Cellulophaga algicola DSM 14237: one gene and its partner. The protein of the gene in region 1 interacts with the protein of each later gene in a pairwise test. Links are inferred from orthologs where the notes say so. Each region holds a gene or a part of one and is shown on either strand. Other genes may lie near its edges.

The links.
Region 2: the proteins of tpiA (region 1) and pepT interact in binary tests that used the Escherichia coli proteins (3 or more experiments, as listed by UniProt). The link is inferred for Cellulophaga algicola DSM 14237 from one-to-one orthologs.

The regions. Positions count from the first base shown.
Region 1 is NC_014934.1:567,048-575,833, forward strand. The notes cover bases 1-2,764. They hold tpiA (triose-phosphate isomerase), read right to left. Parts: upstream 1,876-2,764; coding sequence 1,126-1,875; downstream 1-1,125. Other genes in these bases: CELAL_RS02360 (M57 family metalloprotease), read right to left, coding at 1-116; prmA (50S ribosomal protein L11 methyltransferase), read right to left, coding at 219-1,061; CELAL_RS02375 (BT_3928 family protein), read right to left, coding at 1,936-2,764. In the rest of the region: more of CELAL_RS02375, read right to left, coding at 2,765-3,033; CELAL_RS02380 (DUF1599 domain-containing protein), read right to left, coding at 3,038-3,583; folP (dihydropteroate synthase), read left to right, coding at 3,690-4,523; CELAL_RS02390 (diadenylate cyclase), read left to right, coding at 4,568-5,353; CELAL_RS02395 (DUF3667 domain-containing protein), read left to right, coding at 5,434-6,249; CELAL_RS02400 (ABC transporter ATP-binding protein), read right to left, coding at 6,246-8,012; tRNA pseudouridine(38-40) synthase TruA, read right to left, coding at 8,005-8,757. UniProt on the Escherichia coli protein: Involved in the gluconeogenesis. Catalyzes stereospecifically the conversion of dihydroxyacetone phosphate (DHAP) to D-glyceraldehyde-3-phosphate (G3P).
Region 2 is NC_014934.1:405,448-414,455, reverse strand. The notes cover bases 2,917-5,902. They hold pepT (peptidase T), read right to left. Parts: upstream 5,035-5,902; coding sequence 3,799-5,034; downstream 2,917-3,798. Other genes in these bases: CELAL_RS01720 (TonB-dependent receptor), read left to right, coding at 5,174-5,902; yajC (preprotein translocase subunit YajC), read left to right, coding at 3,427-3,723; CELAL_RS01735 (DUF1573 domain-containing protein), read left to right, coding at 2,946-3,422. Also shown: CELAL_RS01745 (ABC transporter ATP-binding protein), read right to left, coding at 26-1,780; transcription antitermination factor NusB, read left to right, coding at 1,956-2,903; more of CELAL_RS01720, read left to right, coding at 5,903-8,149; CELAL_RS01715 (hypothetical protein), read left to right, coding at 8,282-8,695; CELAL_RS01710 (quinone-dependent dihydroorotate dehydrogenase), read left to right, coding at 8,781-9,008. UniProt on the Escherichia coli protein: Cleaves the N-terminal amino acid of tripeptides.

The DNA of each region.
Region 1 (8,786 bases):
TCAACATTTTCTACACTAGCTTCTGGCACCAGAAGGTCGTTTTCTTTCTCTTTTTCACATGAACTAGCCACTAATAAAAGTGACATAGCAATAATAGTTAAATCGCGTTTTTTCATAAATAATTGTGTTAAATAAGTTAAAAAATATAAAACTATATCTTAAAAAAAATACATTACACCGACAATATATGACAATTCAACGATAATTTTGTAAAAATTTTAACATTTTCGATAAACGGCAGCAACCCAATTATTTCTACTCAAATTAGAGGTAAACTCCAAATGATGTTCTTTACACTTGGCTGATATTGTGGGAATATCTTCTGCATAAAAACCACTTAAAAACAGGGTCCCATTCACTTTTAAACACTTTGAATATTCAGAAATATCTTCTAGTAGAATGTTTCTATTTATATTCGCTATGATGATATCATAACTTTTATTCTTTAAAAGATTAACATCGCCTTCGTATACATTTATATGACTACAATCATTACGCTCTACATTTTCTAATGCATTTAAATAGCACCAATTGTCTATATCTATAGCGTCTATTGTACTAGCTCCTTTTTTTGCCGCCAAAATAGCCAAAACTCCTGTACCACTTCCCATATCTAGAACAGATTTTCCTTTAAAATCTGTATCTAATATATGTTGCAACATCATATGTGTAGTTTCATGATGACCGGTACCGAAACTCATTTTCGGCTCGATTACAATATCATACTCCACTTCCGGTTTTTCATGAAAAGGTGCACGTACTACACATTTTTCATCTACCTGAATAGCATTAAAATTCTGTTCCCAAGTTGCGTTCCAATTCTCCTGTTCTATTTCTTTAAAATCATACTCAATTTTAAAAATATCATTATCCAAAATAGTGACATTATTAAGAATAGTATCTGACCAATCCTCTTTTTTGATATATGCTAAGACTCCCTCTTCGGTTTCTAAAAAGCTTTCAAATAAGACCTCTCCTAATTCTGCTATTAATATATCTGACGCTGGCTGTAATGGCGCTACTCTAAAAGTATACTCTATGTAATTATTCTCTTTTTCCATTTTAGGTATAATATAAAAGGGCATTCTAATAGAATGCCCTTATGCTTTAATATGTATTTATTCTTTAGATTGCTTTGATAATGGCAACAAAATCATCTGCCACTAACGCTGCTCCTCCAATAAGACCACCATCTACATCTGGCTTAGAGAAAATCTCTACAGCATTGTTTGGTTTAACACTACCTCCATATAAGATAGATACGTTATTAGCAATTGTAGCATCATAAGCTTCCGTGATAGATTTACGGATAAACGCATGCATTTCTTGTGCTTGCTCCGGAGATGCTGTTTCTCCAGTACCTATAGCCCAAACTGGTTCATATGCTAAAACAATATTTTTCCAAGAGTTTGCTTCTAAAGAATATAACGCATTTTTAAGTTGACTTGCTACTACATTAAAATGATTGTCTGATTTACGATCTTCTAATTCTTCTCCAAAACAAAACATAATACGCATATTTTTAGCAAGCGCAGCAATCACTTTTTTTGCCAAAATCTCATCTGTCTCCCCAAAATAAGCTCTTCTTTCTGAGTGACCAATAATTACAGTCTTTACGCCTACATTCTGTAACATATCTGCAGAGATTTCTCCTGTAAATGCTCCGCTTTCTGCATAATGCATATTTTGCGCTATAACTTCAATAGTAGAAGATTCTAAACTACGTACTGCACCAGCAAGGTTTACAAAATTTGGCGCAACCATCACCTCAGCTGTTGTATCTGGTAATTTAGCAGAAAGTTCTGCTAATAATGCTTCAGTTTCAGTACCATTCTTATTCATTTTCCAATTCCCTGCAACTATTTTACTTCTCATTTTGTTCTGTTTTCAATTATTAAATGACTAATTATATACTACTTTAATTTAAACGAAAAACTATTCTAACGTTATCGCATCTAAATCATTATAATGTTTTTTCTGTGTGATGGTACCTTTATTCAAAATTAGGACTCCTGGGTTAGAACGAACTATTGTTTTTAAGGTAGTTTGATCTGTAAAATAAAACTCAAAATTTAATTTATACTCTTTTAGCAATTTAGTCGCAAAATCTTCGCCAGAGGCAGACATGCCTATAACTTTATAGCCAGCTTTTTGCGCTTTATCTGTAAGCTCTTTTACATCTTCAAAAGCACTATACGTACTTTGTCCTAGATCATAAGCAATTACCATCATTAATTTAGGCTCTTGCAATAATTCTGTTGCATAATCTACCCCGTCTTTTTCTATGGTAAAATCATGAATTGGAGGCTCATAACCTTCTTGTACTTCTGTCGTTTCTACAGCTATAAATTCACCATCTACGGTAGGGTAGTCACCTTGAGTAACAATAATTTTTTCCTCTCCATCTACCTTGAACTTCCAAGCATAATCAAATATTGCTTTTGGCGCACCTTCTGGAGCAGACATACCTTCTTCTATATTTGCACCAATTTTATAGGGCCTAAAATCTATCGCAGGTAAATGATTAAGCACGTAATACACAAAAATTACACACGCAGCCAAAGATGCTCCTGTGACAATCCTATTAAAACTAGGATTAAAAATGGGCTGTACATACCGTTTACCTACTACTATAATAACAATAAGAATTAATAGTATTATATCTTTGGTAAAAGACTGCCAGGGTGTTAATTTTAAAGCATCACCAAAACAACCGCAATCTGTTACTTTATTAAAATAAGCCGAATAAAAAGTCAAGAACGTAAAGCCAATAATCATGACTAATAAACTATACATAGTAAACCTTTGCCTAAACCCTATTAGGAGTAGAACACCTAACAAGACTTCCAAAATCACCACAAAAATTGCAATTTTTAACGCATGTGGCTCAAAAAACGGCATATTTAAAACGCCGAAACTAAAATACTCTTCCAACTTAAATGAAAACCCTACAGGATCATTTAATTTTATAAAACCACTAATTATAAATAATATTCCTACAACTGTTCTACAGAACCCAACCAAGTACTTCATGTAATTATTTAGAATTTAATGTTAAATGTATCATAGCAAATACTGCATAGTTTACCATATCTTGGTAATTAGCATCAATACCTTCACTCACTAAAGTTTTCCCTTTGTTATCTTCAATTTGCTTAACACGTAATAATTTTTGTAAAATTAAATCTGTTAAAGAGCTTACACGCATTTCTCTCCATGCTTCTCCGTAATCATGATTTTTATTTTCCATCAGTGTTTTAGTAATGTTTACGTGGGCATCAAATAACGACACTGCTTCGTCAACATTTAAATCTGGCTGATCTGCAATTCCTTTTTCTATCTGGATTAAGGCCATTATCGAATAATTAATAATTCCGATAAATTCAGATTGCTCCCCTTCTTCCACTTTCTGTACTTCATTCTCTTGAAGACTACGAATTCGTTGTGCCTTAATAAAAATCTGATCTGTTAAGGATGGTAATCTTAGAATTCGCCATGCACTACCATAATCTTTCATCTTTTTAGAAAATAAAGTGCGACATATTTCTATTACGGCATCATATTGTTCTGAGGTTTTCTGCATGTATTCTTTCTAATTTGTGTAAATTTCGTTCAAAATTTTTAATTGTTCAAGTATAGTGCTTTAAACTTGCAGTGCTATTGTAATTCTTGACTAATTCTCAATAAAAATGACCATAAACTGCAAAGGAGATCTAATTAAAATTGGAGTACCAAAAATAATGGGTGTTCTTAATACTACGCCTGATTCATTTTATGATGGAGGAAAATACAAAAATGAAACTGAAATTCTTAATCAAGTTCAAAAAATGCTTGTTGATGGAGCCACTTTCATAGATATTGGCGGATATAGCTCAAGACCTGGTGCTTTACACGTTACAGAAGAAGAAGAATTAAATAGAGTTGCACCTATAGTAGCTTTGGTACTTAAAAATTTCCCTGAGTGTAAAATTTCAATAGACACCTTTAGAAGTAAAGTAGCAGAAGCCTGCATTAATGAAGGCGCAGCAATGATTAATGATATTTCTGCAGGAAATATGGACCCTGACATGATGAACGTTGTTGCTAAACATCAAGTTCCCTACATTATGATGCATATGAAGGGAACCCCTCAAAACATGCAGAAAAACATACAATATGATAATTTACTTACTGATATTCTAAGTTATTTTGCCGAAAGAATAACTACAGCTCAAGATAAAAAAATTAATGATATTATTTTAGATCCTGGATTCGGGTTTTCAAAGACATTAGAGCAGAATTATGAATTAATGCAAAAATTAGAGCTCCTGAAAAATGCTAAAAAACCAATCTTAGTTGGTATTAGCAGAAAATCTATGATCTATAAGTTATTAAAGAGCGATGCTCAAAATGCTTTAAATGGTACGACTAGCTTACATACAATTGCTTTAATAAAGGGCGCTAACATACTCCGGGTTCATGATGTAAAAGAAGCTGCAGAATGTATTACTATAGTACAGCAATTAAAGTGCAAAAATACCTAGTTTTTGTTCATGTATTTTTCCTAATTTTACAAAAACCCTAACACTTGGATTTTTTAAGCTTTCTAGATTTTAAGATTACAGATTTAATAGACATATTACTTGTCGCTACGCTGTTATACTACATTTACAAATTGGTTCGCGGCACTGTTGCGATAAATATTTTCATTGGTATTGTTCTTGTTTGGGGTTTCTGGAAACTCACAGAGCTTTTAGAGATGAAAATGATTTCTAGTGTTATTGGCGGTTTTATGCAAGTTGGTTTAATTGCACTAATTATTGTTTTTCAGCAAGAGATAAGAAAATTTTTGCTAATGATTGGTTCTACCAATTTTGCGAATAAAAGAAAATTTATTAAACATTTCAAATTCCTGAAACAAGAAGTGACCACCATCGGCACAGATGTGGACTCACTTGTAAGTGCCTGCGACAAAATGAGTTCATCAAAAACTGGCGCTATAATAATTATTAAGAGAAGCAATTCCTTAGATTTCGTAAAATCTAGTGGCGATAAAATGTCTATTAAAATTACCCAACCTATTATTGAAAGTATTTTTTACAAAAACAGTCCATTGCACGATGGAGCTGCTGTGATTGAAGGCAATTATATTGTTGCAACCCGAGTGATACTCCCCGTATCTAACGAACGTAATATTCCATTACGCTTTGGATTAAGACACCGAGCTGCCGTTGGCATTACGGAGAAAACAGATTCTCTAGCCATTGTAGTAAGCGAAGAAACAGGAATGATTACCTATATTAAAAACGGAGAATTTGTATTATATAATGACTTAACAGAGCTTTCTAGCATGATCAAAGAAGATTTGATGTAAGTAAAAAAACCGCCAACCAACCAACCAACCAACCAACCAACCAACCAATCAACCAACCAACCAACCAATCATTTACCATCATGGAATGCAAAAACTGCACCCTTACCTTAGAAGAAAATCATAATTTTTGCGCTGATTGTGGAGCGAAAGTGGTCAGAAATAGATTGACAATTAAAAATTTATTTGGTGATTTTGCACAGCGCTATTTAAATATTGACAATACCTTCATTCGCACTTTTGGTAAATTATTTGTAGCTCCTGAAATAGTAATTCTTGGATATATTAATGGTGTTCGTAAAAAATATATGAATCCCATCTCTTATTTCACAATTGCTGTTTTCTTGGGGGGACTTTTCTTTTTCTTAGTTCAAAAATTCTTTCCTACAGCAATGGATTTTCAATTTACACAAATGAACGTTGACAGTTCCGATGCATCACAACAAATGGGATTAGAGTTTGGGAAGAAGTTTCAAGATATTACAGTTGAATATCAAAGCCTCTTTTATTTAGCAATGCTCCCTTTTCTATCCTTAATATCAAGAGTAGTTTTTTACAACAAAAAGCAATTTAATCTCAGTGAGCATTTCGTCATCAATATGTATGCGTATACACAAATGTCAATTTTAGTCAACATTTTATATATCGCAAGTATATGGAATAGCCAATGGATATATTATCTTTCAATGAGTAATGTTATTACCTTAGTTTTATACTTTTCTTATGTATATAAAAAGGCATTTCAATTATCGTTTAAGCAAATACTCTTAAAGCTTTTGTTATTTCTGGTAATTTTCGGAATACTATTCTTAGGTATTATTATTTGCGCAGTTATTTACTTGGCATTTTTTACAGACACTTTCAAAAATCTTAAAGATGCGCAGGCAATGCTGTACTAAGCCACTTCTTCTATAGAAAATTGTGCTTCATAAAGATTATTATAGTACCCACCCTTTTTAAGAAGTTCTTTGTGTGTGCCTATTTCAACAATTTTACCGGCATCCATAACAATAATCTTGTCCGCTTTTTTAATCGTTGCTAATCTATGTGCTATAATAATTGAAGTTCTACCTTCTGTAATTTTATCTGTTGCTTTCTGTATCAACTGCTCAGAATACGTATCTACAGAGGACGTTGCCTCATCTAAGACCAGAATGCTCGGGTTACTTACATACGCTCTTAAAAATGCTATGAGCTGCCTTTGTCCGCTAGATAACATAGTACCGCGCTCCTTTACATTATAATTATAACCTTCTGGTAAACTTGCTATAAATTCATGCACCCCAATTTCTCTAGCAGCAGCCTCTATTTGTGCTGTTGTTATGGCTGTATTTTTAAGTGAAATATTATTGGCAATAGTATCTGCAAAGAGAAAAACATCTTGTAACACTACCGCTATTTTAGAGCGAAGAGATGACAGTTTAAAATCTTTAATAGAGACACCATCAATAGCTATTTCTCCAGAGTTAATCTCGTAAAATCTATTTAGCAGATTGATAATAGTAGACTTCCCTGCTCCTGTGGCACCAACTATTGCTACGGTCTCTCCTGCTTTGACATTGAAAGATATTCCATGCAATACCTCTTCATCTTCTAAATACCCAAAACGAACATCCTTAAAATCAATAGCTCCTAGAATAGCTGCTTTTTCAATAGTTCCAGAATCTTCAATTTGACTTTCGGTATCTAATATTTTAAACACTCTATTAGCCGCTACCATACCCATCTGTAAGGTGTTAAACTTATCTGCAATTTGACGTAAAGGTCTAAACAACATATCAGAAAGTAAAATAAAGGCGAAAATAGCCCCGTACTCACTAGGGCCAACATTAGCTATATTTAATAATCCGCCATACCAAACAATTAAACCAATGGCTATAGAAGATACAATTTCTGCAATCGGAAAGAAAATAGAGTTATACCAAACTGTTTTTAACCATGCATCTTTATGCTTTTCGTTAATTTCTCTAAACTTTTCCTTTTCAATTTCTTCCCGGTTAAAAAGCTGAACTATTTTCATTCCAGTTATCCGTTCTTGTACAAATGAATTTAAGTTAGACACCTCAGCTCTAACCTCCGTAAAGGCAATTTTCATTGCTTTTTGAAACAATCTGGTTGCATAGGCGATAATAGGCAATAATGCAAAAACGATTAAAGCCAATTTCCAGCTTTGATACAGCATGACACCTGCCACAACAATCATTTTAAGTAAATCTGCTACAATTACAAAAAAACCCTGACTAAAGATCTCTCCTATTCGCTGCATATCTGCAACTGCTCTGGTAACCAAAACACCAATAGAGGAACTATCAAAATACTTCATCTTAAACCCTAACATGCGTTTAAACAGATCTATTCTAACATCTTTGATTACAGATTCTCCCAACCAGTTGGCATAATAATTAAACCCTAACTGACTCACTACCTGCCCAATAAGAACCGCTAGCATAGCCATTGTCATATATAATAATTTCTGACTGTCTTTCTGTGTAATTGCTTCATCAACAATATTACCAACAATTATCGCCGTCATTACAGCAAAACCTGAAAGTAAAATTGCAGCAATAGCTACCCCGTAGAAAGTAACACGATAAGGCTTTGTGTAGTTTACTAATCTTTTAAACAAGAGAAAATCAAATGCTTTTCCTGATTTATTATCCATGGTTTTTTACAATATTATCTGGGTATAAAACTGAGGTCAAATATAAGCCTTTTGCTGGGGCTGAAGCCCCTGCCTTGCTCCTATCTTTACTTTTTAATATAGCTTTAACATTGGAGATATCTATCTTACCCAAACCAACCTCTAGCAATGTACCAACTATAGCGCGCACCATATTCCTTAAAAAACGATCTGCTGTAATTGTAAAAACTAAGATTCCGTCAGTCACTTTCCATTCCGCATATTTTACATCACAATTAAACGTATTCACAGCTGTATTACTTTTTGAAAAGCACTCGAAATCTATATGTGATAAGAAAACCTGAGCAGCTTCATTCATTTTATTGATATCTAATGGATATTTAATTAAATGAGCATGGTTCGTCAAAAACGGATTTTTCTGTTGTACAATCCAATATTCATAAGTTCTAGCAACTGCATTAAATCTTGCATGCGCGTCTTCTGGAACCTGAAAAACATCCAGTATAGCAATATCTTTCGGCAAAAAAGCATTTAACCTAAACACAAAATTTTCTTTATTTGGTATTTCTTCAAAATCAAAATGAGCATACAATTCCTTTGCATGCACTCCCGCATCTGTTCTACCGGCACCCATCAAAATAATTTCGTTAGCTAATAATTTTGATAAGGCATCTTCTAAAACGCCTTGTACCGTAACGGCATTAGGTTGTTTCTGCCACCCATGATAATGTTTTCCGAAGTAAGAAAAACGAATAAAATACCTCAAAGGAATATGTTATTTTTGTGAAATACAAA
Region 2 (9,008 bases), 160 kb from region 1 along the record:
AAAAATGCTAATCTAACAACTTTTTTTAGCTTTCTTTATCAATCAATTGTGTGTGATAAAGATCCTTGTAATACCCATCTGTCTCAATAAGAGAGGTATGTGTTCCTTCTTGTAATATTTTTCCTTCTTTTAAAATAATTATTTTATCGGCGTTTTTTGCTGAGGATACTCTATGGCTTACCAATAAAGTAGTTTTGCTTTTAGATGCGTTCTTCAGGTTTTTAAGTATTACTTCTTCTGTCTCTGTGTCAACGGCAGATAAACAATCATCAAATAAGTAAATTTGAGGGTCTTTTAACAAAGCTCTAGCAATAGAAACACGTTGTTTTTGTCCGCCACTTAAAGTAATACCTCTTTCACCTAAAATAGTATCATATTTTTTAGTAAAATCCATGATATTTTTATGAACAACGGCCTTTTTTGCTACCTTAATAATTTCTTCATCGGTAGCATTTTCTTTTCCAAATTTAATATTATTTTTTATAGAATCAGAAAAAAGGAAAGCATCTTGTGGTACAGCGCCAACTTCTTGACGAATAGAATTTAAATTTAAATTTTTAATAGGCGTATTATCTAATAGAATTTCACCAGAACTCACATCATATAGACGAGCAACTAGATCTAAGATTGTAGATTTCCCAGAGCCGGTTTTTCCGATAATAGCAACCGTTTGGCCTTTCTCTATGGTAAATGATATGTTCTTTAACGCAGTAATATTTGTGTCCTCGTAGGTAAATGTTACATTTTTAAATTCAATTTTTCCTTGTAATGGTGTTAGTTCTAAAACTTCATTTTTAATAGTAGGGGTAATGTGTAGAAACTCATTGATACGTTTCTGTGATGCTTCTGCACGTTGCACAATAGAAGTAAGCCACCCAATTATTGCAACTGGCCATGTAAGCATGTTTACGTAAATTACAAATTCTGCAATAACTCCAACAGATTCTATTTCACCATTAATATATTGTTGACCCCCAATATAAATAACAAAAATGGTGCTTATGCCTATTAAAAGAACCATTAACGGAAAAAACCAAGCATTTACTTTAGCAAGATTCATGCTTTTGTTTTTACCTTCTATGGCAAGCTCCGTAAGTTCTTTATTAATATTATTTTCTAAACCATATGCTTTAATTACAGAAATTCCAGAAAAGGATTCTTGAGTAAACGTAGAAAGTTTAGAAAGGTATTGCTGTACAATGGTGCTCCGCTTATGAATGACTTTGCTAATGTTAAAAATTAATACCGACAATATAGGGAGTGGTATTAAGGTGTATAAAGCTAATTTAGGAGCCGTCATAAACATTATGGGTATAATACAAGCAAAAAGTGTTATTGTATTGATACCATACATAAGTGCAGGACCAGCATAATTTCTTACCTCACTTACATCCTCACTAATCCGATTCATTAAATCACCTGTTCTATTTTTTTTGTAGAAATTAAGGTTTAGTAACTGATAATGATCAAAAACCTCGTTTTTTAAATCATACTCAATGTAACGAGATACTTTTATAATGGTTTGTCGCATTAAAAAAGTAAACAAAGCAGCAAGTAGTGCGGTCCCTAAAATAATAAGAATGTTTTCTAACAGTAATTCTTTTGCCTCAGATCTATCTATGCTATTATTGCCGTATTTTTCTACAACTTCAATAGATTTTTTTACATAAGAGGGGGTTACTAAAGAGAATACTCTAGCTATTATAGTAATAATAAGCCCTAAAAGTAGCTGTGTACCATACTTTTTTAAATATTTATTGATGTATTTTAATTCCTTCATGAAGCCTTAGTTGCTGTAAACTGTTGATTTTTATAATCTGATAGGCAAAGATATGGGATTAAAGTAAAATGAAATGTTATAAAACTGATAAGATATAAGCAAACCATAACCTAGTATTAAAAATATAGTTCTATTTTTGCCGCTCGAAGTTTAACCCATTTAAGTTCTTTAAAAAATGCTTACAAGAAGGCATGTACGAGTAAAAGTAATGCAATGTATTTATGCATTAACACGTTCCAATGATGATTCTTTAGAAAAACAACAAAAGTTTTTGAAATTCAGTATTGAAAATACATATTCTTTGTATTTATTGATGATGAGTTTGATGAAAGAAATCCATCATTTGGCTAAAAATCAAGTAGAACTTTCTGCAAAATCTTATTTATCTAATTCTTCAAGTTCATTTGATGATAAGAAGAAGTTTGTAAATAACCGATTTTTAAAAATGATTTCTGAGAATAAGGTTCTTGATGAAGAACTTGAGATTAGAAAACTGCAAAATTGGTATTTAAATGATGAATATGTAAAGTTGCTTTATAAGGAGATTATCGCAAGTGATTATTACACAAAGTACATGTACGCTGAGTCATCTTCCTTTGAGGAAGACAAGCAACTTGTGGTAGATTTATTTAAGAATATCATTGCTCCAAACGAAAAAATTTACGATTATTTTGAGGATGACAAACTTACTTGGGTAGATGATATTCCTTTGGTAAATACATTTATTCTAAAGCTTTTGAAGAAGACAAGAGCAGATGCCGTAGATTCATACTTCTTACCTCCTTTAGTTAAAGATCAAGAAGATGTAGAGTTTTCAAAAAGATTACTTTCTAAAACGCTACTTCAAAATGAGAAATTGGTCAAAGAAATAGAAGGTAAAACGCCTAATTGGGATAAGGATAGAATTGCAGATATAGATGCAATTTTATTAAAAATGGCCATTGCAGAATTATTAAATTTTCCATCGATACCAGAACGAGTTACCATAAATGAATATTTAGAATTGGCCAAAGAGTACAGTACTCCTAAGAGCAGTACATTCATAAATGGTATTTTAGATAAATTAGTTAAGGAATATCAACAAGAAGGAAAACTGAACAAAATAGGCAGAGGTTTATTATAATATTGTTTATTTTTGATTAAAATTTTAAATATTTAAACGGTTATGAGAAAAATAGTTATCACGTTAAATCTATTGTTGGTAGTTGTTTTAATGTCCTGTAAGGATGATGCAACAAGTAAAATCAACAGTTCAAACCTTGAAGCAGCAGGGGAAAGAGATGCAGCAGCAAAAATGCTACCTGTTATGGCTTTTGAAAAGGTTGAACATGATTTTGGATCAATAATTCAAAATACTCCACAGGAAACTGTTTTTAAGTTTACAAATACGGGTGATGCTCCACTAATTATTACAGATGCAAAAAGCACCTGTGGTTGTACAGTTCCAAAGTTTCCAAAAGGTGCAATTGCTCCAGGAGAATCTGGTGAGTTGGTAGTAAATTATAATGGTTCAGGAAACAATTTGGTACAGAAAGTAGTTACCGTATCAGCAAATACAGAAAAAGGATCAGAACAATTAAGAATAAAAGCATTTGTAAACCCTAAAGGTGGCGCTCCAGTAGGGCCATTAAAACAGTCATAATTACATGTTAGAAAAATATCCATTTATACCCCTGATTGCAATTTTCGTAGTATTTTATTTCTTTATGATTGCACCTCAGAGAAAAAAGCAAAAACAAGAAAAGAAATTTTCTGCTGAATTAAAAAGAGGTGATAAAGTTGTTACTAAAAGCGGAATGCACGGTAAGATTGTTGAATTAAACGACAAAGATAATTCTTGTGTAATAGAAACTTTAGCGGGGAAAATAAAGTTTGAGCGTTCTGCTCTTTCTTTAGAGATGAGCTCAAAGCTTAATGCTCCAGCAGTAATTGAGAAAAAATAATTGTATTTTTTATACGTTTAAAAAAAGCACCTTTTTAGGTGCTTTTTTCATTTTACAAGTTTTAATTTTTACGCACTATCGGTTTGATTTTGTAGCGGTAAGTTCACAGATTTTTACAATTACTTTTATAGCACTTTCTATGCTTTCTAAAGGTACATATTCATACTTTCCATGGAAATTATGTCCTCCAGCAAAAATATTAGGACATGGTAACCCCATAAAACTTAATTGAGATCCGTCTGTGCCTCCTCTGATTGGTTTTATAAGTGGAGTAATGCCTAAGGATTCCATTGCTTCTTTTGCAGTAGTTACAATATGATAAACAGGAGCTACCTTTTCTTTCATATTAAAGTACTGGTCTTTTACCTCAATATGTATACAGTTGCCATGAATTTTGTTTAGTTGCTCTTTTATAGTAGCTATACGTACTTTGCGTTTTTCAAATAGACTCTTGTCGTGATCTCTTATGATGAGCTCAATCGTTGCGTTTTCTATTTCGCCAGAAATATGATGAACATGAAAAAAGCCTTCGCTACCCGTTGTTTTTTGAGGAACTTCGTTTTCGGGTAACAAAGTCATAAACTCATTGGCTATACTTATCGCATTGATCATTTTTCCTTTGGCATAACCAGGGTGGACACTTTTTCCTGAAATTACAATTTTAGCAGAAGCAGCATTGAAATTTTCGTATTCTAATTCTCCAACCTGACTTCCATCCATAGTATACGCCCAATCTGCACCAAATTTTTCCACATCAAATTTATGTGCTCCACGACCAATTTCCTCATCAGGAGTAAAACCTATTTTTATAGTGCCATGTTTTATTTCAGGATGATGTATTAAATATTCCATCGCCGAAACTATTTCTGTAATTCCTGCTTTATCGTCGGCACCAAGAAGAGTCGTACCATCTGTAGTTATAATAGTTTGTCCTTTGTATTGAAGTAAATCATCAAAATAATCTGGAGAAAGAATAATATTTTTTTCCTTATTTAATACAATGTCTTTTCCATCGTAATTTTCAATAATTTGTGGATTTACGTTCGTTCCTGAAAAATCTGGCGAAGTATCAAAATGCGCTATAAAACCTATTACAGGAATGCTGGCGTCAGTGCTATTGCTTGGAAGGGTTGCCATGATGTAAGCATTTTCATCGATGGTAACATCGCTTAGTCCAATTAATTTTAATTCTTCGGCTAATTTATTGGCTAAATTCCATTGCTTCTCGGTACTCGGTGTTGTTGATGAGTTTGGGTCGCTTTGAGTGTCAATAGTTACGTAACTCAAAAATCTATTAAGAATAGGGTTCATTTATTATAATTTTTTATAAAAATACGAATTAGGTAATTTATTGAATAACTATTAAATTTTTTTTTAACATTTATTTAATAAGTTGAGGATTACATAATTTTATGCTAACTTCATACAAGAATAACTCAAATACTATCTTATGAAAAAAATGTACTTATTATTTATTGTTTTACTCAGTGCCGTAAGTTTTTCTAACGCCCAAATTACGGGAACAGTTTTAGATGATGAAGGAGTTCCTTTACCAGGAGCTTCAATAGTAAAAAAAGGAACTACAACAGGAGCCACTACAGATTTTGATGGAAATTTTAGTATCGAAGCAGCTGTAGGTGATATGTTAATAGTCTCTTATATAGGTTTTGAAACAAAAAATGTTACAGTTGCAAATTCTAATATGACAATTAGATTAGCATCGGGTCTAGCCTTAGAAGAAGTGGTTATTGTAGGTTCTCGTAACCCAAATAGAACAGCTACAGAAAGTACGGTCCCTGTTGATGTTATTAATATGAAGGAATTAAATAATATTGCGCCTCAGGTAAATTTAAATCAAATATTAAATTATGTAGCGCCATCGTTTACTTCAAATACACAAACTATTTCAGATGGTACAGACCATGTTGATCCAGCCTCTTTGAGAGGTTTAGGTCCTGATCAAGTTTTGGTATTAATTAATGGTAAAAGGAGACATACTTCTTCATTAATTAATGTTAACGGAACATTTGGTAGGGGTAGTGTAGGAACAGATTTAAATGCTATTCCTGCTGCAGCAATACAACGTATTGAAGTTTTAAGAGATGGTGCTGCAGCACAATATGGTTCAGATGCTATTGCGGGTGTTATCAACATTATTTTGAATAAAAGTGTAAACGAGTTAACGGCTACAGTAACAACAGGAGCAAATTTCTCTAAAAATGCAAATGATCAAACTGGTGGAGTAGACGGGCAGACAACAAATGTGGCTGCAAGTTATGGACTTCCCATTGGAGAAAATGGAGGATTTATAAATTTTTCAGGAGATTTTGACGTTCGTGAAGCCTATGGTAGAATGAATGAATGGGAGGGTTCTATTTTTAATTTGTATAATACAGTAGAACGAGTTGCAGGTGCAGACGGTTATGATATTTCAAGTTTACTTGATAATGATGTTGCTGATGTAATTCAGTATACAGATCAGGCGGGAATTAATAGAAATGGAGCAGCTACTAAAGATGAATTAAGAACGCTTTTATCAGCAGACAATACAACTGCAGAATTAGCAGCGAGAGGAAAGGAAAGAAGTGATTATAATATGCGTGTAGGACAATCAGCTTTAAGAGGTGGTCGTTTATTTGCTAATTTCTCGTTACCATTAGATACTAACGGAACGGAGCTTTATTCTTTTGCTGGTCTCAGCTCAAGAACCGGTAATTCTGCAGGTTTTTATAGACTGCCAAATCAAAGTAGAACCTTTACTCCTGCGTATATTGATGGATTTTTACCAGAAATTAATTCAACAATCAAAGATCAATCTTTGTCTGTAGGAATAAAAGGTATGATTGGTGATTGGAGTGTGGATTTTAGTAATACTTATGGAAAAAACTCTTTTTTGTATACTATAGGAAATACATTTAATGCTTCTTTAGAAAATGCTTCACCAACGTTTTTTGATGCTGGTGGATTCTCATTTTCACAGAATACCTCTAATTTAGATGTTAGTCAGTTTTTTGAAGACGTTATGTCTGGCTTAAACATAGCATTTGGCGCAGAATATAGAGTTGAAAATTATGATATTGTTGCGGGTGAGCCGGCTTCCTATGGTCTATATGATGGTACGGGAAATATAAATAATCCTTATGATGATATTCTTAGGGATGATGCCGGTAGTCCAGTTTTAGATGGAGACAATAAAACAATCCCAAATTCAAATTCTGCATTATTAGTGCCTTCAGACTTCTTTGGCAATTCAAGACCCGGAGGCTCTCAGGTATTTCCAGGTTTTGGCCCTAAGAATGAATTATCTAGAGGGAGAAATAGTGTTGCAGGATATCTTGATTTAGAAGCAGATGTTACTGAGAAATTTTTATTAAGTTTTGCAACTCGTTTTGAAAACTATAGTGATTTTGGTTCCACGATAAATTTTAAATTAGCTTCAAGGGTTAAAGCTTCAGAGAATCTAAATATTAGAGGAGCCTTAAATACGGGTTTTAGAGCACCATCTTTGCATCAAATTAATTTTAATTCTACTTCAACCATATTTGATCAGAATGGTGATCCGCAAGAAGTAGGAACTTTTGCTAATGATAGTAGAGCAGCAAAACTGTTAGGTATTCCTAAATTAAAAGAGGAAACATCTAGTAGTGCTAGTTTTGGGCTTACCGCTAAAATTCCAAATGCTAATCTAACAGTTACAGTAGATGGGTATTTTGTAAAAATAAATGATAGGGTGGTGTATACAGGTCAATTTGAGCCTACGCCGGATGCAGATGACGGTTCTGGTAGTGACGTTAAAGTGTATTCAGGTCCTCAACTAGAATTGTTCAATCTTTTGAGTCAAGCTAATGCAACGGCTGCGTCATTCTTTGCAAATGCGATAGATACAGAATCTAAAGGATTAGATATTGTAATTACACATAAAGCAACATTTGGTGATAATTGGAGACTTAAATCTGATTTAGCGGGTACTTTTTCAAAGACTAAAAAAGTAGGAGATATAAATGCTTCTCAAGTTTTACAAGATGCAGGTTTAGTAGATACTTATTTTCCAGAAGATAGTAGAGTTTATCTTGAAGAGGCTGTGCCAAGAACTAAGTTTAATTTATCTAATAGCCTTACTTCAGAAAAGTTAATTTTCTTTTTAAGAAATGTTTATTTCGGAGAAGTCACAGAAGCGACTACGACCATAGCGAACCAACAAGTTTTTGGAGAAAAGTTAGTTACTGATTTATCAGTCGGGTATAAAGCTACAGATGCATTAACATTTACAATAGGGGCAAATAATTTATTTGATATCTATCCAGACAGAGCAGAAGATGCTTTTAATAATAGAAGTGATGGTCGTTTTGATTGGTCTCGAAGAGCACAACAATTTGGAATTGGTGGAAGGTTTTTATTTGCAAGAGTAAGCTTTACTTTAAAATAAGAACAGATCGTTTAAGTATTTAAGCCACCAATAGGTGGCTTTTTATTTTTTAGTACTTTAAATTATACTATTTAGTAAAAAGTGCGTTTTAACTATAGTCCATTGTTTTTTAATTCAATTCAAATCAAACAAATGAAGTTTAAACTTTTATTTTCAGTGATAGTCCTTTTTTTAAGTGTAATCAAAACAAATGCGCAAGCTTGTATTTTAGATATTGGCAGTAAAAATGCGGATACTATAAAGACTATTTTTCAATTAAATGAAGAGCAAACAACGGTTTTAGAGGTGTTGCGGAAAGATCTGAAGGCGGAGTTGGATGATCAGGAATTGGAAGTTAAAAAACTTTTTGAAACCCATCCGCAAAGTACACCAGATGAACTTTTAATTCTTGCTAAGAAGCATAAGGAATTAGAAGATAAAATGTTTGCAATTACAGTGAGTTATGATCAAAAACTGATTTCATTATTTAACGAAAAACAATATGAACGCTATCAATTACTGTGCGAATCTGCAAAAAGAACACCAATTGAGAAACTTATAGAATAAGGTGTATTGTTGTGTTAATAAAATTAGGAGTAACTGGTAAAGTTCCTTGTTGATGTTTGTATTTTTGTGAAAATTTTATCCATTCATGTACAAACTTATTCTACGCCCTATATTTTTCTTGTTTGATCCAGAGAAGATTCATCATTTTTCTTTTTTTATGATTAATCTACTAGGTAAAATGGGCTTTTCAAAACTCATTAGATCAATCTATGTTATAGAGGATAAGAAGCTTGAACGTAACTTATTTGGTCTTACATTTAAAAACCCAGTAGGATTAGGAGCAGGGTTTGATAAAAATGCAAAGCTGTATAAT